DNA from 4 places in the Kocuria rhizosphaerae genome. Region 4 is predicted to be linked to each of the others. Evidence: riboswitches for the same ligand, from Rfam matches in the RefSeq annotation. Region 4 holds a riboswitch; each other region holds the start of a gene.
The links. A riboswitch is a leader RNA that binds a small molecule or an ion and turns the genes downstream of it on or off. The one in region 4 is predicted to bind S-adenosylmethionine.

Region 1 (4,881 bases), on a different contig from region 4:
GGCCGCGGGAGAGGGTCACGATCTCGCCGACCTTCTGGTCGGCGAAGGCGAGCCAGCTGCGCAGCACGGGGTCCAGCTGCGTCTCCTCGGCGACGTCGTGGGGGACGTGGAAGAGGGACGTGGAGCTGGCCACGGAGACCTGGGCGCCGGCCCGGGCCAGCTCCTCGAGCTGGTCGAGCCGGCCCGCCAGGTCGGCCCGCCAGATGTTGTGGCCGTCGACGGCGCCCGCCACGAGCACCGCGGCGTCCTCGCCCCGGAAGAGCTCCAGCTCCTCGGCCGTGGGGAGCGCGCCCTTGACGAGGTCCAGGTGCAGGGCCTCGACGCCCGAGCCGGCCAGGGGCCGCAGCAGCGAGCCCGTCGAGCCGTAGGAGGTGGTGACGAACAGCTGCGGGCGCTCGGCCGCGGCGGCCAGCGTCGTGTAGGCCTCGCGCACGGCCTCGGCCAGCCGGTCGGCGGGGACCGGCTGGTCGGCCACGAGGGCCGGCTCCTCGAGCTGCACCCACTCCGCGCCGGCGGCGTCCAGCGCCGCCAGCAGCTCGGCGTACACCGGGAGCACGTCGCCGAGCCGCTGCAGCGGGTCGAAGCCGGCGGGGGCGTCGTCGTCGGCCTTGGCCAGGAGGAGGAAGGAGACGGGGCCCACGAGGACGGGGCGGACGGTGAACCCGTGCTCGGCGGCGCGGCGCACGTCGGCGACGAGACGCTCGGCGGTGGCACGGAAGGGGGTCCGCGGGCCGATCTCGGGGACGAGGTAGTGGTAGTTGGTGTCGAACCACTTGGTCATCTCCAGCGGCGCCCGGCCGGCGTCGCCGCGGGCCAGCACGAAGCTCGCGTCGAGGTCGAGACGGCCCTCGGCGTCGGCCAGGTCGGCGAAGCGGGAGGGCACCGCGCCCAGTGCCACGGTCGTGTCGAGGACCTGGTCGTAGAGGGCGAACTCGGCCGGCAGGGACGAGTCCTGCGCGCCGAGGCCGAGCTCGACGAGACGCCGGTAGGTGGCCAGCTGCAGCTCGGCGGCGGCCGTCTCCAGCTCCTCGCGGGTCGAGCGCCCGGCCCAGTAGGCCTCGAGGGCCTTCTTCAGCTCGCGGCGGCGGCCGATCCGCGGGTAGCCCGTGATCGTGGCCGCGGGGAAGGCGGGGACGGCGGTCGGGGTGGTGGTCGTGCTCATGGAGGTGCTCCTGACGTGTCGTGGATGGTGGTTCGGGAAGGTCTGTGGTTGCCGCGGCCGGCCGGGTGTCCGCGGGGCGGCTCAGGCCGGCAGCAGCCGGGGGAGCGGGGCGGGCTCGTGGGGCGTGCGCGGCAGGTCCACGCGCTCGAGCAGGTCCAGCACCGCCCGGTGCTCGTTGAACGTGTAGAGGTGCAGGCCGGGGGCGCCGGCGTGGAGTGCGGCGCGGCACAGCTCCGCGGCGAACTCCACGCCGGCCCGGTGCCGCGCGTCGGGTCCGGGGGCGTGCTCGAGGGCGGCCTCCAGCGCCGGGTCCGGGGCCATGCCGGCCAGCCGGCAGAGGTTGCGCAGTCGGCGCACGCCGGTCACCGGCATGATCCCCGGGACGATCGGGATCGTGACCCCGGCGGCCCGGGCGGAGTCCAGCAGCTGCTCGTACTCCTCCGGCCGGAAGTAGACCTGCGTGATCGCGAAGTCCGCGCCGGAGTGCTGCTTCGCCAGGAGCACGTCGACGTCGTGCGCCACGGACGGCGACTCCGGGTGCCGGGTGGGGTACGCGGCCACGCCCACCGCCAGCCGGCCGGCGGCGAGGTGCGCCGTGTGACGCCGCTCCACGTCCCGCACGAGCTCCACGAGGTGGGTCGCGAACGGCAGCTCCCCGCGGAACGCCGCGGGGTCCTCCGGCAGGTCCCCGCGCAGCGCCAGCACGCCGCGGACCCCGCGCCGCACGAGCGAGACGACGACGTCCTCCAGCTCCTCCCGTGTGCTCCCGGCGCAGGTGAGGTGCGCGAGCGGCCGGAGGCAGGTGCGGGCCAGGAGGTGGTCGAGCAGCGCCAGGGAGCGGTCCCGCCGCACGGCGTCCCCGCTGTACGTCACGGAGACGTGGTCGGGACGGGTGGGCTCGAGCGCCTGGATGGTCCGCAGCAGCGTCTCGGCGCTCGCCGCGCAGCGCGGCGGGTAGAGCTCGTAGGACAGGGACGGCGGCGCCGTCCGGCCGCTCGGCGTTCGTGTCACGTGTTCCTCCTGGGTCACCCCGAGGGAGGGCGCCAGCCGTCCCGGAACCGGTCCGGGAGGCTGCGACAGCTCCATCGGTCCTGGCGGGAGCACCGTTCCGTCGCCCCGTGCGGGACGGCGGATGGTTGCTGCGGCGTCGACGAGCCAGGTCTCTCGGCCGCTCTGGATAGATGCAAGGACCATTTCAACGGCTCTCCGGCCCGGCGCCAAGTCGGGGTGCCCAGAAGACGTCCCACGCCGAAGTGTGACGCGCCCCGTGTCACACGGCGCAACACGGCAGCCGTCCGTGGGCTCCCGCCGTGGCGCAGACCCGCGGAGCCCGACGCTCAGGCCGTCCGCAGCACCGACGGCCGTCCGAGCCGGGCCCGCACGCCGGGGGAGAACAGCACCGACTCCGGTGGTCCCTCGACCGTCAGGCCGGCCGCCCGGAGGAGCCCGTCCTCGAGGTGGACCGGTCTCGCCGGGTACAGGGGCCACGGCCTGTGGGCCACGGGCACCCACCACGTCGCCCCGGCCGCCCTGTGGTGGGCTCCGAACCGGGCGGTGAGCTCCAGGGACAGCGGATCCTCTGCACGCCGTGCGAGGTCCGGGCGGACCGAGAAGGACGAACGGGCGCCTCCGCGGCGGCGCTCGACCGCATAGCCGCGGACGGGCGCGGGACCTCCTGTCGCCGCGGCGCGGCACCGCGACCAGACGTAGGGGACGCCGGCGGCGCGGGCGCCCAGCACCACGGGAAGGCGCGGGGCGTCCAGGGACAGGAACACGACGCCGCGCGACCCGTCGGGTCCGCGCGAGTACACGCGCACGTTGACCTCGGCGAAGGAGCCCAGGTGGGGGAGGGGGACGACGGTGCCGAGACGTGTGCGGCGCATGCGGAACCCGATGAGACCGACCCAGGCCGATCCGTCGACCACGTCCACCTCCACCCGTGGCGGCAGGTACGGCGCGACGACGGACGGCGGCAGCCGCCAGTGCAGGAAGACGGCGTCCTCCCAGAGCTGGTCCGCCAGATGGGGCCGGGGCAGGGCGTGGCCCCCGGGCCACGGACCGGCTCCGCCGGTTCGGTGCATGGCGCACACCCTACCGCCGGGTGTGCCGTGGATCACGCCGCTGAGGGCGCCGGCGCTACCATCGTCAGCATGATGCGATTCCTGGTCGTGGCGCTGCTCCTCGCACTCGGGGCCGTGGCGCTCCTGGCCGCCTCGCTCGGCTCCGGCGGCTGGTGGCTGCTGGCCGCGGCGGTGCTGGGCCTGCTGGTGGTGGGCGTGTGGGACGTCGTGCAGAAGGAGCACTCGGTCCTGCGGAACTACCCGGTCCTCGGGCACATGCGCTACTTCATGGAGTCCATCCGCCCCGAGATCCAGCAGTACTTCGTCGAGCGCAACTACGACGGCAAGCCCTTCGACCGCGACACCCGGTCCCTGGTCTACGCCCGGGCGAAGGGGACCATGGGGGACAAGGCCTTCGGGACCGAGCGGGACGTGAACCGGATGGGCTACGAGTACCTCCTGCACTCCACCGCCCCGGTGCCACCCCCGGACGAGGCCCCGCGGGTCCGCATCGGCGGGCCGGGGTGCACGCAGCCCTACGACATGTCCCTGCTGAACATCTCCTCGATGAGCTTCGGCTCACTGTCCCGCAACGCCGTCCTGGCCATGAACAAGGGCGCGGCCCTCGGCGGCTTCGCCCAGGAGACCGGCGAGGGCGGGCTCACGGACTACCACCGGGCCCACCCGGCCGACCTGATCTGGGAGATCGGCTCGGGATACTTCGGCACCCGCAACGACGTCGGCGAGTTCGACCCGGAGGAGTTCCGGGAGAAGTCGCGCCTGCCCGAGGTCAAGGCCGTCACCGTCAAGCTCTCCCAGGGCGCCAAGCCCGGTCTCGGCGGCGTGCTGCCGGGGGCCAAGGTCAGCCCGGAGATCGCCCGGGCCCGCGGGGTGCCCGAGGGCGTGGACTGCATCTCCCCGGCCAGCCACAGCGCCTTCACCACGCCCCGGGAGCTGATGCGCTTCATCGGACGGCTGCGGGAGCTCTCCGGCGGCAAGCCGATCGGCTTCAAGCTGTGCGTGGGGTCCCGGGTGGACGTGCTGGGCATGTGCAAGGCCATGCTGGAGGAGGACGTGGCACCGGACTACATCATCGTGGACGGCAACGAGGGCGGCACGGGGGCGGCGCCCCTGGAGTACCAGGACCACGTGGGCACCCCGCTGACCGAGGGCCTGATGCTGGTGAACAACGCCCTGGTCGGCGTCGGGCTGCGGCCGCCGATCAAGCTGGGGGCGGCCGGCAAGGTGGCCTCCGGCTCGGACGTCGTCAAGCGGATGATCCAGGGCGCGGACTTCACCATGAGCGCCCGGGCCATGATGATGGCCACCGGCTGCATCCAGGCCCAGAAGTGCCACACCAACAAGTGCCCCGTGGGCGTCGCCACCCAGAACGAACGGCTCATGCGCGCCCTGGACGTGGCGGACAAGGGCGAGCGCGTGCACCTGTACCACCGGGCCACGGTCCGCGAGGCGGTGCAGATCATGTCCTCGATGGGCTGCGGCGACATGCGCGAGCTCTCCCCGCACATGCTGCGGCGTCGGATCGACCACCTCACCACCCGCTCCTACGCCCACATCTACAACTGGATGGAGCCGGGGGAGCTGCTCAGGGCGCCGCCACGGACCTGGGCGGAGGACTGGGAGCTGGCGGACCCCGAC
Region 2 (4,881 bases), on a different contig from region 4:
CGGACAGCGCGTAGAGCCGCGTGCCCTCCGCCGCGGCACGGGCCGCCGCCTCTCCCCCGGCGAGGCGGAAGGAGACCATGCCGCCGAACCCGCGCATCTGCGCGGCGGCCAGGTCGTGGCCCGGGTGCTCCGGCAGCCCCGGGTAGAGGACCTGGGTGACCTCGGGGCGGCCGAGCAGCCACTCCGCGATCCGCTGCGCGCTCTCCTGGTGCCGTTCCATCCGCAGGCTCAGGGTCTTCAGCCCGCGGGCCGCGAGGTAGCTGTCCTGGGGACCGGCCACGGCCCCGGCCGCGAACTGCTGGAACGCGACCGTCTCGGCCAGCGGCGCTCCGCGCCACTCGGCCGCGCCCACGACCACGGCGCCGCCGAGGACGTCGGAGTGCCCGCCGATGTACTTCGTGGTGGAGTGCACCACGGCGTCCGCGCCGAGCAGCAGCGGGTTCTGCAGGTACGGGGAGGCGAAGGTGTTGTCGACGACCAGCAGCGCCCCGGCGTCGTGGGCGAGCTGCGCCCACGCCGCGACGTCGGCGATGCCGAGCAGGGGGTTGGACGGCGTCTCGAGCCACAGCACGCGGGTGGCGCCCGGGCGGAGGGCGGCGGCCACGGCGTCGAGGTCGGTGATGTCCACGGGCGTGGAGGCCACGTCCCACGGGGCGAGGACCTTGGTGATCAGCCGGTTCGTGCCGCCGTAGCCGTCGGCGCCGAGCACGACGTGCTCCCCCGGTCTGAGCACGGCCCGCAGCAGGGCGTCCTCCGCAGCGATCCCGGAAGCGAAGGCGAACGCCCGTTCACCGTGCTCGAGCGCGGCGAGCTGCTCCTCGAAGCCGCCGCGGGTGGGGTTCGAGCCGCGGGAGTACTCGTGCCCGGCGCGCAGGACGTTGATCCCGTCCTGGGCGAACGTGGAGGTCTGGTAGATGGGCGGGATCACTGCCCCGGTCAGGGGGTCCGGCGCCTGACCGGCGTGGACGGCGGTCGTCGTGAAACCGCGCGTGCGGACGCGGTGCGGTGCGGTGGAGGTCATGTCGCGGCTCACTTCCCGGGGGTCGAGGTGGTCTCGAGGACGCGGTCGAGGGCTTGGCGGAGGTCTGCCACGAGGTCCTCGGGGGACTCGAGGCCGATCGAGAGCCGGATCGTGGTCTCGGCGATCCCGCCGGCGATCCGCTGCTCGGGCGTCAGCCGGCAGTGCGTCATGGCCGCCGGGTGGACGACGAGGCTGCGGGTGTCGCCGATGTTGGCGACCAGCTTGAACAGCCGGAGGCTGTCGATGAACGGCCCCACGGCGTCGTCGGGGGCGGCGAGGTCGAAGGAGAACACGGACCCGGTGCCGCGCGGGAAGTCGCGGGCCGCGATCCCGGCGCCGGGGTCACCGGGCACTCCCGGGTGGTGCACCCGGGCGACGGCGGGGTGGCCGGCCAGGAACTCGGCGACCGCGAGTCCGGAGGCGGTGTGGCGGGCCACGCGCAGGTCCAGGGTCTCGATGCCCTGGATGATCTGGCTCGCGTTGAACGGGGACAGCGTGGTCCCGAGGTCGTGGACGTACTTCGCGCGGACCAGGTGCAGGTAGGGGCTCGCGCCGGCGCAGCGGTCCACGAGGCTCCGGCCGCCCCACCGGGCGCGGGCCACGGTGAACTGGGGCCACTTCCCGGGCTGCGCGCTCCAGTCGAACGTCCCCCCGTCCACCACGGCGCCGGCGAGGGAGTTGCCGTGGCCGCCCAGGAACTTGGTGGCCGAGTGCACGACGATGTCCGCGCCCTTCTCGAACGGGCGGTACAGGGCCGGGGACGCGACCGTGTTGTCGACGACGACGGGCACCCGGGCGGCCCGGGCGACGTCGGCGATCCCGGGCAGGTCCGGGAGGGTGGCCAGCGGGTTGCCGATGGACTCGAGCAGGAACGCCCGGGTGTCCGGGCGGACCGCCGCGGCCCACTCGCCCGGGGTGGTCGGGTCCACGAAGTCCACCTCGACGCCGAGGTCGGCGAACGAGTCGGTGAGCAGGTCCACGGTGCCGCCGTAGAGCTTCTCGGAGGCCACGAGGTGCTTGTCCTCGCCCTGGCCGAGCAGGGCCAGCAGCGCGACGGCGACGGCCGACTGCCCGGAGCCGGTGGCCACCGCGCCCGTGCCGCCCTCGAGATCGGCGATGCGCTGCTCGAGCACGCTGACGGTCGGGTTGCCCGTGCGGGTGTAGGTGAAGCCGGGCCGCGTCTGCGCGAACATGTGCTTCGCGGCCTCGTAGTCGGGGAACTCGTACGCCGCGGACTGGTAGATCGGCACCGTCAGGGTGCGCTGCGTGACGACGTCCTGGGTGCCCGCGTGGATCTGGCGGGTGGCGAGGTCGTGGTCGGCCACGTCGTGCTGGGTCACGGGGAGGGACAAGGCGATGCTCCTGCTGCTTGCTCTTACCCGCACCGGTCGGCCGCGGCGGGCTCGCCGCGGAGGATGCAGGCCGCTTCCTCATCCGAACCACCCACTGAGCATGGGGTTGGTGCGTGACCAAGTCGGAGCTTGGCGGTCACGTCTCGTGAAGCTGGATCAACAGTAAGCGCGCCGCTCCCGGGTGTCCCACCGCGACGCAAGATGACGCCCGTGACGGATCATGACGTCATCCGCCCGAGTACGACGCCCCCGAGTACGACGCGCTCGTGTCGACGTCCTCGAAGACCAGGAACGTCTGGGTGTCCACGACGCCGGGCAGCTGCTGGATGTGCTCGAAGATCACCTGGCGCAGGTGGACGGTGTCCACCGCCCGCACGAGGAGCATCACGTCGAAGGTGCCGCCGACCAGGGCGATGTGGTGCACCGCCGGAATGGCCTGCAGCTGCGCACAGAGGTCCCGCCAGGTGTTCTGCTGGAGCTTGAGCGTCACGTAGGCGGAGGCCTGCAGCCCCGCGCGCACCGGGTCGACCACCGCGCTGTAGCGCAGGATGACGCCCTCGTCCCGGAGCCGGTTGATGCGGGCGTAGGCGTGCGCCCGCGAGACGTGCACCGCCGCGGCGATCGCGGTCACCGACTGGCGGGCGTCCCGGGTGAGCTCGGAGAGGATCCTGCGGTCGGTCTCGTCCAGCGGGACGGGCGTGGAGGGCACGGGGAGCTCCTTCGGGTGCGGTCCGGACCTGCGTCCCGACCGGAACGGACGAACGCATGTGCTCCAGGCCACACTAGAGCATTTCGTCCACCGCAATTGCGTCCATGACTCCACTTTTCTGCACTTCTGCCGTGCCCTGGATACGAAGGCGTTCCTGTTCCCATACTTGGCGGACAGAGCAGAACCCGCCCTCCTGCCGTCCCGGCTCCGGGACCCGGGCGGGACCGACCGAGGGGACACCATGAGCCAGACCGTCGAGACCCCCGGGGACCCCATCCTCCGGGCCTCCCAGCGCTTCGGGATCACACCGGAGCAGTACATGCTCCCGGCCCGCGGCGAGATCCGGATGGTCGACCCGTCCGGACGCCTCCTGCCTCCCGCCGAGCAGGGCACCGAGCCCGGCCACGAGTACCCGCTGCCGCCCGAGGACGTGCTGCTGGAGGCCTACGAGAGGCTCGTGGTCGGCCGCCGGGTCAACGACCAGAACTCCGCACTGGTGCGCCAGGGCCGGATGGCGGTCTACCCGTCCAGCCACGGCCAGGAGGCCTGCCAGGTCGCCGCGGCCCTGTGCCTGCACGAGGGCGACTGGCTGTTCCCGACCTACCGGGACACCGTGGCGGTCATGACGCGGGGGGTGGACCCCCTGCAGGCCATGGCGATCTTCCGCGGCGAGTGGCACAGCGGCTACGACCCCCACGAGCGCCACGTGGGCATCCAGTCCACGCCCCTGACCACGCAGCTGCTGCACGCGGTCGGGGTGGCCCATGCCGCCAAGCTGCGCGGTGAGGACACCGTGGTCCTGGCGATGTGCGGGGACGGCGCGACCAGCGAGGGCGACTTCCACGAGGCCCTCAACTTCGCGGCGGTGTTCAAGCTGCCGGTGGTGTTCTTCGTGCAGAACAACGGCTACGCGATCTCCGTGCCGCTGGCCCAGCAGTCCGCGGCCCCGACGCTGGCCCACAAGGCCGTCGGCTACGGCATGGCGGGCGAGCGCGTGGACGGCAACGACCTCGTGGCCCTGCTCGCGGCCCTGCGCCGGGCGGTCGACCTCGCCCGCTCCGAGTCCGAGCCCCTCCTCGTGGAGGCCCACACCTACCGCATGCAGGCCCACACCAACGCCGACGACGCCACGCGCTACCGGGACGACGCCGAGGTGCAGGAGTGGATCGCGAAGGACCCGGTCACTCGGATGCGCGCCTACCTGGACGCGCAGGGCGTGCTCGAGGACGACGCGGAGCGGCGCATCGCCGCGCGCGCCGAGGAGGTCGCCACGACCCTGCGGGACGGGATGAACGCCGAGGTGCGGATCGACCCGCTCGAGCTCTTCCGCCACGTCCACGCCGAGCAGACCCCGCAGCTCGCCGAGCAGGAGCGCTTCCTGGCCGACGAGCTCGCCCGAGAGGAGACCGAGAAGTGAGCACCCTCGAAGCCCCCGCCCCGCCCGCCGGCGCCCCGGCCGCGAAGCCGGTGACCCTGGCCCAGGCCCTCAACACCGCCCTGGCCGACGCGATGGCCGCCGACCCCGACGTCGTCGTCTTCGGCGAGGACGTCGGCACCCTCGGCGGCGTCTTCCGGATCACCGACGGGCTCACCGAGCGCTTCGGCCGCACCCGCTGCTTCGACACCCCGCTGGCCGAGTCCGGGATCGCCGGCATGGCCGTGGGCATGGCCATGAACCGGATGCGCCCGGTGATCGAGATGCAGTTCGACGCCTTCGCCTATCCGGCGTTCGAGCAGATCGCCTCGCACATCGCGAAGATGCACAACCGCACCCGCGGTGCCGTGACCCTGCCCATCGT
Region 3 (4,881 bases), on a different contig from region 4:
AGCGCCGCGAGCAGGATGATGAACGGGATCGGGCGGACGAAGTTCACGACGACGTTGAGCGACGTGTACACCGCCCGGTTCTCCAGGATGTTGCCGCGGCGGGTGACGTAGAGCCCCACGCCGACCAGCAGGCCGAGCACCCCGGCCAGCAGGAGCGTCGCGGCGACCATGTACAGGGTCTCCCCCAGTGCGCTGAGCAGCTGGGGACCGAGGACGGTCCAGTCGTTGTTCACGCCGCCACCTCCCGCACGGTCGTGACGCGGGCGAGCTCGTCGACCACGTCCTGCACGGCCGCCTCGGGGCCCGTCAGCTCGAAGGTGAGCGAGCCGAAGGACTGCTCCTGCAGGACGCTGATCCCGCCGTAGGCGATGGTGAAGCGCACGCCGAGCGCCGCGCCGTCGGAGAGCGCTCCGCCGATGTCCACGCCGTCGCCGACGTCCACGATGACCAGGCGTCCCCGGTGGGCCCGGCGCAGCCGCTCGACCTCCCGCTCGTCGGGGACCGTGTGCAGCACGGAGGAGACGAAACGCCGGGCGGTCTCGGTGCGGGGCCGCGCGAAGATGTCCACGGTCGGCCCGTCCTCCAGGACCTTCCCGCCCTGCATGACGGCGACCCGGTCCGCGATCGCGCGCACCACGTCCATCTCGTGGGTGATGAGCACGATCGTGATGCCCAGCTCCCGGTTGGCGCGCTGCAGCACCTGCAGCACCTCCTGGGTGGTCTCCGGGTCCAGGGCGGAGGTGGACTCGTCGGCCAGGAGCAGCTCGGGGCTGGTCGCCAGCGCCCGGGCGATGCCCACGCGCTGCTTCTGGCCGCCGGAGAGCTGCTCCGGGTAGCTGCCCGCGTGCGCCGAGAGGCCCACGAACTCCAGCAGCTCCGCCACGCGGGCCCGGCGCCGGTCCTTGTCCCACCCCGCCCGCTTGAGCGGGTACTCGACGTTGCCCGCCACCGTGCGGGAGGTGAACAGGTTGAACTGCTGGAAGATCATGCCGATGTCCCGGCGGACCGGAGCCAGCTCCGTCTCGCTGCGACCGGCCACCTCGAACCCGCCCACGGTCAGCGAGCCGCTGGTGACCGGCTCGAGGCCGTTGATCAGGCGCACCAGGGTGGACTTGCCGGCCCCGGAGTAGCCGATGACGCCGAAGATCTCGCCGCGGCGCACCTCCAGGCTGACGTCGTCGACCGCCACCACGTCGCGCGCCGCACGGCCCGTTCCGGTCCGGAACACCTTGGAGACGTTGCGGAAGGCGACGAGGACCTCGCCCGGGCGGCCGGAGCGCGACGGCGCGGCGGAGGCCGCCGCGCTCACTGCTGCTGGTCCTTCAGCTCCTGCTGGTACCGCTCGGTCAGCTCGCGCAGTTCCTCCTGCTCCAGCTGCAGCGGCACGGCGGTGCCACGGGTCTCCTCCAGCTCGGCGTCGACGACGGGCTGCTCGTGGTAGAGGTCGGCGACCTGCTTCAGCGTCTCGTCGTCGGCCAGCTCCTCGGTGGTGGTGAAGAGGTTGACGTAGACCCGGGAGCCCTCGGACTCGGGGTCGTCCTGGGCCAGCGCCGACTCCGGGTCGATGTCCGCCCGCGAGAGGAAGTCGTTGTTGATGATCGACCCGGCCACCGAGTCGAGCGAGAGCACGGTCTGCTCTGCGGAGACGGGCGTGACCCGCACCGTCGAGGCCTCGGTGTCGACGTCGAGCTCCGAGGGGATCAGCGTGTCGTTCTTGAGCTCGACCAGGCCGGCCGACTCGAGCACGAGCAGGGCGCGGGAGAGGTTCACGGCGTCGTTGGGCACGGCGATCTCGTCCCCCTCCTGGAACTGCTCCACGGAGTCGTACTCGTTCGAGTAGAGGCCCAGCGGGTAGATCGAGGTCGAGCCGATCGGGGTGATGCTTCCCCCGGCGGAGTTGTTGTAGTCCGCGAGGAACGGGATGTGCTGGAACCAGGTCATGTCCACGTCCCCGGACTCCGTGGCGGGGTTGGGCTGGTTGTAGTCGGAGAAGTCGACGTACTCGACGGTGATGCCCTGCTCCTCCGCGAGCGTCTTGAGGGCCTCGTGGGTCGGGTCGGTGCCGACGACGCCGATGCTGACCTTGCCGTCGGCGAGGGCGCCCTCACCGGCCTGCTCGGTCGAGCCGCCGCAGGCGGTCAGCGTCAGGCCGAGGGTCGTGGTCAGGGCGAGGAGGGGGAGGCGCTGCGATCGCATGTCTGCCTTTCCGGAAGGTCCGTAGGGTGTCGGAGGTGGTCCCGGCCGGGTTCGGCGGGTCGGGCACGGGCCTCGACGCGCCGGACGGCGCGGAGCGGTCGAACCGTACTTGCCGCCGGCTGCGTCGCCGAACCGTGGCCGGATGGTCATCTGGGGCACCCCACTACGGGAGAGGGTTGCCGCCCAGCCAGCCAGAGCTTCGCGCTGGGACTCGTCATCCGCCGGACACACTACCACGCGGCGGGGCCCTCCCGGTCAGCGTCCGAGGACCTCCTGGGCCCGCCGCCGTGCCCACCGCTCGGCGTCCAGGACGGCCTCGAGGTCGAGCGGGCCGGCGTCGTCGTGCTGCTCGAGGACGTCCCGGACGGTGTCCACGATCGCCGGGAAGCGGATGCGCCCCGCGTGGAAGGCGTGCACCGCCTCCTCGTTGGCCGCGTTGAACACGGCCGGGAACGTGCCGCCGCGCTCCCCCGCCGCCTTGATCAGGTCCACGGCCGGGAACGCGTCCCGGTCCAGCGGCTCGAAGGTCCACTCCGTGGCCCGGGTCCAGTCGCACGGGAGGCCCGCACCGGGCACCCGGTGCGGCCACGCGAGGCCGAGGGCGATCGGCAGGCGCATGTCCGGCGGCGAGGCCTGGGCCAGGGTCGATCCGTCGACGAACTGGACCATGGAGTGGACCACGGACTGCGGGTGGACCACCACGTCGATCCGCTCGAGCGGCACGTCGAAGAGCAGATGGGCCTCGAGCACCTCGAGGGCCTTGTTGACCATGGTCGCGGAGTTGGTCGTGACCATCGGGCCCATGTCCCACGTGGGGTGGCGCAGGGCCTCCTCCGGGGTGACCGCGGCCAGCTCGGCCCCCGAGCGGCCGCGGAACGGCCCGCCCGAGGCCGTCAGCACGAGGCGGTCGACCTCGGCGGCGGTGCCGCCGCGCAGCGCCTGGGCCAGGGCCGAGTGCTCCGAGTCCACCGGGATCAGCGCGTCGGGGTCGCCCGTGGCCGCCGCCGCGGCACGCACGAGCGGGCCCCCCGCGACGAGCGACTCCTTGTTCGCCAGCGCCAGCTTGTGCCCCGCGCCCAGGGCGGCCAGCGTCGGGGCGAGGCCGATCGAGCCGGTGATGCCGTTGAGCACGAGGTCCGCCCCGGGGTGGGCGGCGGCCGTCGACGCCGCGTCCGGCCCGTGCTCGATCTCGGGGCGGTAGCCTCCGGCCCCGGCCGCCCGGGCCCGCTCGCCGATCAGCCGGCTCAGCTCCGCGGCGTCCGCGGCCGTCCCGCTCGTGGCCACGAGCCCGGCGCGGGTCGACACGGCCTGCGCGGCCAGCAGCGGCAGGTGCCGCCGGCCCGCGGCCAGGGCGACCACCGTGAAGGGCGCAGCGCCGTCGAGCTCCGCCGCGGCCCGCACGACGTCGAGGGCCTGGGTGCCGATCGAGCCCGTGGAGCCGAGGACACTGATCCGGCGCGGTCCCGCCGCGGCCAGAGCCCGCAGCTCCGGGGTCGGGCGGGTGCGGGTCGGGGCTGCGGGGGACGTCATGGTCCCAGTATCCCCCAGCGCTCACCCCGTACCCGCTCCCCCGGTCGGCGCCGGCAAAGGCCGAGGCCCCGTCCACCGTTGCCGGTGGACGGGGCCTCGGGTTCCGCCAGGACGCCGGTCAGTGGGCGTGGCCCTTGCGGCCGGTGACGAGCCCCCAGATGAAGAGGACGATCAGCGCGCCGCCGATGGCGAGGAGCCAGGTCGAGAGCGAGAAGAACGTGCTGATGTCGACGCCGAACAGGGCGGATCCGATGAAGCCGCCCAGCAGCGCGCCCACGATGCCGAGGATCATGGTGACGATGATCCCGCCACCCTGGTTGCCCGGCATGATGAGCTTCGCGATCGCGCCGGCGATGAGGCCGAGGATGATCCAACCGAGAATTCCCATGATTGCTCCTTATCCGTCCCGGGAGGGACTTTCATTGTAGGCAACCGGAGAGTTGCCCAGGAATACCCTGAGCCCGGTTTCGTCTCCACCCTACTGCTCCGTCAGCCCCCTGTCTTTCTGTGGCGTGCACCCGGGTGTGTCCCCGCCGGGAACGGAACGGCCCGCCCGACGCGGTTGCGCCGGGCGGGCCGTGGATCGTCCCAGGTGGGACGGGATCAGGCGCCGTCAGTGGGCGACGGGCTTCTCCGCACCGATCCCGGTGAGGGAACGCACCTCCATCTCCGACTGCTTGACCGGGTCCTCCAGACGGCGCTCCGTCATGGAGCCGATGAAACCGAGGAGGAAGGAGGCCGGGATCGAGACGATCCCCGGGTTCGTCAGCGGGAACCACGCGAAGTCGGCCGTCGGGATCATCGAGGTCTCGGCCCCGGACATCACCGGGGAGAAGACGATGAGGCCCACCGAGATGAGCAGACCGCCGTACATGGACCACACGGCGCCGCGGGTCGTGAACCGCCGCCAGTACAGGGAGTACAGGATGGTCGGCAGGTTGGCCGAGGCCGCGACCGCGAAGGCCAGGGCCACGAGGAACGCCACGTTCTGCCCCTGCGCGCCGATGCCGCCGAGGATGGAGACGACGCCGATGACCACGACCGTGGTCTTGGCGACCCGGAGCTCCTTGCGGGGATCGGAGTTCCCCTTCTTGATCACGCTCGTGTAGATGTCGTGGGCGAAGGAGGCCGAGGCGGTGATGGCCAGGCCCGCCA
Region 4 (4,881 bases):
GCCAGGAGGTCGGACTCGTGGGGCAGGTACAGCCGGTCCGAGTCGACCGCGGCCACCAGCCACTCGCACGAGGCCACCGAGAGGGCCTCCTCGACCGTGCCCCGGCCCCGCGCGACGTCGTGGGACATGAGCGCCTCGTTGACGGCCAGGTAGCTGTTGGCGTCGAAGCGGCCGGCGAGCTTGGACGCCTGGTGGTCGAGGTAGCTCTCCACCTGGTAGCGGCCGCGGCCGTCCGCGTGGGTGCCGATCACCTGCTCGTCCGTCTGGGGGGCCCGGCCGAACCTGTCGTGGAGCTCGGCGGCCGAGCGGTAGGTGATGTGCGCGATCCGCCGGGCGAGTCCCAGCCCGGCGATCGGCGGCGGACCGTCGTAGTAGTCCCCGCCACGGAAGTGGGGGTCCTGGCGGATCGCCAGGTTCTGCGCCTGGCCCCACGCGATCTGCTCCGCGCTGGACTGCGCGCACGCCGCGACCACGGCGCACGCCAGGACCCGGTCCGGGTGGGTCACGGCCCACTCCAGCGCACGGGCCCCGCCCATGGACCCGCCGAGCACCAGGCGCCAGGAGTCGATCCCGAGGACGTCCGCCAGGGCCGCCTCGGCGTGCACGGAGTCCCGCACCGTCACGAGGGGGAAGCGGGAACCCCAGGGCCGGCGCTCGGGGTCCACGCTCGCCGGCGCCGGGGTGGCCGGGCCCGTGGAGCCGTAGCAGCCCCCCACGATGTTGGCGCACACCACGAAGTACCGGTCGGTGTCCAGGGCGGCCCCGGGACCGATCAGCCCCTCCCACCAGCCGGGACTGAGCGCCGCGATGCGCTCGGCCTCCGTGGCGCCGGGGCGCGCCCGGCCGGCGGCCACGTGGGTGTCCCCGGTGAGGGCGTGCTCCACGAGCACGGCGTTGGAGCCGTCCGGGGCCAGGGTCCCCCACGTCTCGTAGGCGAGCCGGACCTCGGGCAGCCGGAAGCCCGACTCGAGCTCCAGCGTGCCGATCTCGGCGTGCCGGGGCACGCCGTCCTCCCGGACGTCGGACCCGGCGTCGGCGCCCCGCACCACCGTCACGCCCGCTCCTGCCCCCTGCACGCGGCCGCGGCCGCGAATCCCAGCTCGAGGTCCGCCAGGATGTCCTCGACGTTCTCGAGGCCCACGGAGAGCCGGACGAAGCCGGGCTCCACGCCGGCGGCCAGCTGCTCCTCCGGCAGCAGCTGGCTGTGGGTCGTGGACGCCGGGTGGATCACGAGCGAGCGGACGTCCCCGATGTTCGCCACGTTCGAGTGCAGCGACAGCGCGTCGACGAACGCGGCGCCGGCCTCGCGTCCGCCGTCGAGCACGAAGCCGACGATCGAGCCGGCCCCGCGGGGCGCGTACTTCCGCGCGCGCTCGTGCCACGGCGAGGACTCGAGGCCGGCCCAGGACACGGAGCGCACGTCCTCGCGCGCCTCGAGCCGGCGGGCCACCGTCCCGGCGTTGGCCACGTGGCGTTCCATGCGCAGGGACAGGGTCTCGATGCCCTGCTCGATGAGGAAGGCGTTGAACGGCGAGATCGCCGAGCCGAGGTCGCGCAGGAGCTGGACCCTGGCCTTGAGGACGTAGGAGAGGTTCACGCCGAACACGCCGTCGGCCCCGAGCGTCTCCGCGTAGACGAGGCCGCCGTAGGACTCGTCGGGCTCGTTGAAGCCGGGGAAGCGCTCCGGGTACCGGCCGTAGTCGAAGTTCCCGGAGTCCACGATCACGCCGCCGATGGCCGTGCCGTGCCCGCCCAGGAACTTGGTCGCCGAGTGCACCACGACGTCCGCTCCCCAGCGCAGCGGCTGGACGAGGTACGGGGTCGCGACCGTGTTGTCCACGATCAGCGGCACCTCGTTCTCGTGGGCGATCCCGGCGACCGTCTCGATGTCCAGGACGTCGTTTCGCGGGTTGGGGATGGTCTCCGCGTAGAAGGCCTTGGTGTTCGGCCGCACGGCGCGCCGCCACGCCTCGGGGTCGTCCGGGTCGTCCACGAAGGTCGTGTCGATGCCGAGCTTGGCCAGGGTGAACTTGAAGAGGTTGAAGGTCCCGCCGTAGAGGCTGGGGCTGGCCACCACGTGGTCCCCCGCTCCGGCGACATTGAGCACGGCGAACGTCGTGGCCGACTGCCCGGCGCTGAGCATGAGGGCCCCGACACCGCCCTCGAGCGCAGCGATGCGCTTCTCCACGACCTCCGTCGTGGGGTTCCCGATCCGGGTGTAGATCGGGCCGAGCTCCGCGAGCGCGAACCGGTCGGCGGCCGCCCGGGCGTCCGGGAAGACGAACGACGTCGTCTGGTGGATCGGCAGCGCCCGCGAGCCGGTGACGGGGTCGGGGCTCTGGCCCGCGTGGATCTGCTGGGTCTCGAACGCCCACCCGGACGGGTTCTCGGGAGTGGGGTGCTGCGCCGGGGAGGCGGTGGACTCGGGCATGCCGTGAGCTCCTTGCGGAAGGTCAGGGGTCCGGTCGCCGACCGTGGTGGTGCGGCCGTTCGACGGCCGGGCACCGGGGACCCGCGCTTGCTCGCTCGCCGGTCGCGAGGAGCCTGGTCTTCACCCAGGGCACCCCACCGCGGTGGAGGGTTGCCGGCCAGCTAGCTGGGGCTTGCACGCTGGCGCTCATGACCTGGACAGCATTCTCCGGATTCGGGCGACGCGGCGTCAAGCCGGGGCCGTTCCCGGCCGTGCGGACACGGCGCGGAACACCCGTCCCGTCGCCGGAACGGACGGCCCGCGACCGATTTGGAGACCAAACTCACACGGTGCCACGATGAGCCCATGAGAGTCGACCACGTGTCCTACGCCTGCCGCCCGGAGGGCCTGGAGGCGACCACCGAGGCCATCGCCGACCAGCTGGGCATCGAGCCCGTCAAGGGCGGTGTGCACCCACGGTTCGGCACCCGCAACATGATTCTCCCGCTCACCGGCCGCCAGTACGTCGAGGTCGTCGAGGCCCTCGAGCACCCGGCCGCCGAGAAGGCGCCCTTCGGACAGGCCGTGCGCGCCCGCTCCGCCGCGGGCGGCGGCTGGCTCGGCTGGGTCGTCGAGGTGGACGACCTCGCCCCCTTCGAGCGGCGGCTCGGTCGCCGGGCCGTGCCCGGCCAGCGCGTGTTCCCGGACGGCCGGGTCCTGGAGTGGCACCAGATCGGCGTGAAGGGCCTGATCGCCGACCCACAGCTGCCGTTCATGGTGCACTTCGACTCCGACCCGCAGATGCACCCCTCCCAGGCCCGGATCACGGACGTTTCGCTCCAGGGCATGTGCATCGCCGGCTCGCGGGACCGGGTCACGGAGTGGCTGGGCGCCCCCGTGGAGACCGCCCTGCAGGACCTCGACGTCGAGTGGCGCTATCCGGACGGGACGCCCGGCCTGCTCGCGGTCGCCTTCGACACCCCGGACGGCCGCGTGACCATCTGAGCGTCCGGGGCGGGCACGTGCGGCTCAGCCCAGGAACCAGGCGGTGCCGACGAACGCCGCGGCGTCGAGCAGGAAGTGCGCGACGACGAGCGGCATGACCCGCCCGGTGCGCCGGTAGAGCTCCGCGAACACGAGACCCATCACCACGTTGCCCAGGAACGGGCCGATCCCCTGGTAGAGGTGGTAGCTGCCCCGGAACAGGGCCGTGACCACCAGCACCACCGGCCAGCGCCACCCGATGCGGGTCAGCCGGTCGGTGAGGAAGACGACCACCACGACCTCCTCGAGGAGCGAGTGGCGCAGCGCCGAGAGCAGCAGCACCGGGACCGTCCACCAGTGCGCGTCGAGACCGGACGTGGTCACCGTGGCCGTGACGCCCAGGGCCCGGCCCGCACCGTAGAGGGCAAGTGTGCCCAGTCCCATGACCAGGAACAGCAGGGCCCCCAGCCCGAGGTCCGGGACCGGCATCCGGGCGTCCAGGCCGACCCGGCGGCGGACGCTGCGCACCGCGCCCGCCGAACCGGCGAGCAGGTACAGCGCGAGCAGGACCGGGACGAGGTCCAGCGCGATGCCCGTGAGCTGGCGGACCAGGTCGAACAGCGGCTGCAGGCTCAACGGCGGGTTCATGGTCGTCCGCGCCTCGGACAGGGGGCCCCGGGCCAGGTCCTCGGACAGCGAGATCACCGCGTACAGGGCCGAGGCGCCCAGCGACACGCCCAGCACCAGGAGGATCTGCACCCACAGGTCGGCGCGGGTCGAGGCGAAGGCGGGTGGACGCGGAGCCCGGTGGGAGGGGGTGCTCATGCCGCCATTCTGGCACCGGGCGCCCGTCGGGCCCGTCCCGGGGAGGAGTCCCGCCGCGCTTCCCTAGGATGGGACCCATGACTTCGCTTCCTCCCCCGACCCGCCGGCAGCCCGTCGAGCGGTCGTTCCACGGCCACGTGTTCTCCGACCCGTACGAGTGGATGCGGAACAAGGAGGACCCCGGGGTGCTGGCCCACCTCACGGCCGAGAACGACCACGCGGAGGCCAGGACCGCCCACCTCGCGGGACTGCGCGAGACGCTCTTCCAGGAGATCCGGGGCCGCACGCAGGAGACGGACCTGTCCGTGCCCAACCGCCGCGGGAACTGGTGGTACTTCTCCCGGACCGTCGAGGGCGGGGCGCACCAGGTCTTCTGCCGCGTGCCGGCGCCCGTCACGGGCGACGTCCTGAGCGACTGGACCCCGCCGGTCGTCGAGCCGGGCGCCACCATGGCCGGCGAGCAGGTGCTCCTCGACGCGAACGCCGAGTCCGCCGCGCACGAGTTCTACTCCCTCGGCAGCTTCGACGTCTCCGAGGACGGGCAGCTGCTCGCGTGGGCGGAGGACGTCACCGGCGACGAGCGCTTCACGCTGCGGATCCGCGACCTCACCACGGGGGTCCTGCTGGACGACGAGATCCCCGGCACGTTCTACGGCTCCTTC

Region 1: linked by a shared signal. The riboswitch ahead of ACH9EU_RS12215 (methylenetetrahydrofolate reductase) and the one ahead of ACH9EU_RS14980 (bifunctional o-acetylhomoserine/o-acetylserine sulfhydrylase) in region 4 are both predicted to bind S-adenosylmethionine.
Region 2: linked by a shared signal. The riboswitch ahead of ACH9EU_RS13765 (PLP-dependent transferase) and the one ahead of ACH9EU_RS14980 (bifunctional o-acetylhomoserine/o-acetylserine sulfhydrylase) in region 4 are both predicted to bind S-adenosylmethionine.
Region 3: linked by a shared signal. The riboswitch ahead of ACH9EU_RS17730 (MetQ/NlpA family ABC transporter substrate-binding protein) and the one ahead of ACH9EU_RS14980 (bifunctional o-acetylhomoserine/o-acetylserine sulfhydrylase) in region 4 are both predicted to bind S-adenosylmethionine.

Annotation. Positions count from the first base shown of each region.
Region 1 is NZ_JBISWL010000106.1:11,663-16,543, forward strand. Features, by position in the region: gene metE (5-methyltetrahydropteroyltriglutamate--homocysteine S-methyltransferase) at 1-1,162, opposite strand, end outside; gene ACH9EU_RS12215 (methylenetetrahydrofolate reductase) at 1,244-2,173, opposite strand; SAM riboswitch class I at 2,242-2,346, opposite strand; gene ACH9EU_RS12220 (YqjF family protein) at 2,500-3,243, opposite strand; gene ACH9EU_RS12225 (glutamate synthase-related protein) at 3,313-4,881, shown strand, end outside.
Region 2 is NZ_JBISWL010000115.1:39,526-44,406, reverse strand. Features, by position in the region: gene ACH9EU_RS13770 (cystathionine gamma-synthase) at 1-1,021, opposite strand, end outside; gene ACH9EU_RS13765 (PLP-dependent transferase) at 1,030-2,373, opposite strand; SAM riboswitch class IV at 2,388-2,524, opposite strand; gene ACH9EU_RS13760 (AsnC family transcriptional regulator) at 2,600-3,082, opposite strand; gene ACH9EU_RS13755 (thiamine pyrophosphate-dependent dehydrogenase E1 component subunit alpha) at 3,324-4,499, shown strand; gene ACH9EU_RS13750 (transketolase C-terminal domain-containing protein) at 4,496-4,881, shown strand, end outside.
Region 3 is NZ_JBISWL010000148.1:10,164-15,044, forward strand. Features, by position in the region: gene ACH9EU_RS17720 (ABC transporter permease subunit) at 1-170, opposite strand, end outside; gene ACH9EU_RS17725 (ATP-binding cassette domain-containing protein) at 230-1,309, opposite strand; gene ACH9EU_RS17730 (MetQ/NlpA family ABC transporter substrate-binding protein) at 1,306-2,196, opposite strand; SAM riboswitch class IV at 2,297-2,415, opposite strand; gene dxr (1-deoxy-D-xylulose-5-phosphate reductoisomerase) at 2,452-3,726, opposite strand; gene ACH9EU_RS17740 (GlsB/YeaQ/YmgE family stress response membrane protein) at 3,845-4,114, opposite strand; gene ACH9EU_RS17745 (sodium:solute symporter family transporter) at 4,340-4,881, opposite strand, start outside.
Region 4 is NZ_JBISWL010000131.1:9,370-14,250, forward strand. Features, by position in the region: gene metX (homoserine O-acetyltransferase MetX) at 1-1,055, opposite strand, end outside; gene ACH9EU_RS14980 (bifunctional o-acetylhomoserine/o-acetylserine sulfhydrylase) at 1,052-2,431, opposite strand; SAM riboswitch class IV at 2,510-2,625, opposite strand; gene ACH9EU_RS14985 (VOC family protein) at 2,777-3,415, shown strand; gene ACH9EU_RS14990 (CPBP family glutamic-type intramembrane protease) at 3,440-4,219, opposite strand; gene ACH9EU_RS14995 (S9 family peptidase) at 4,297-4,881, shown strand, end outside.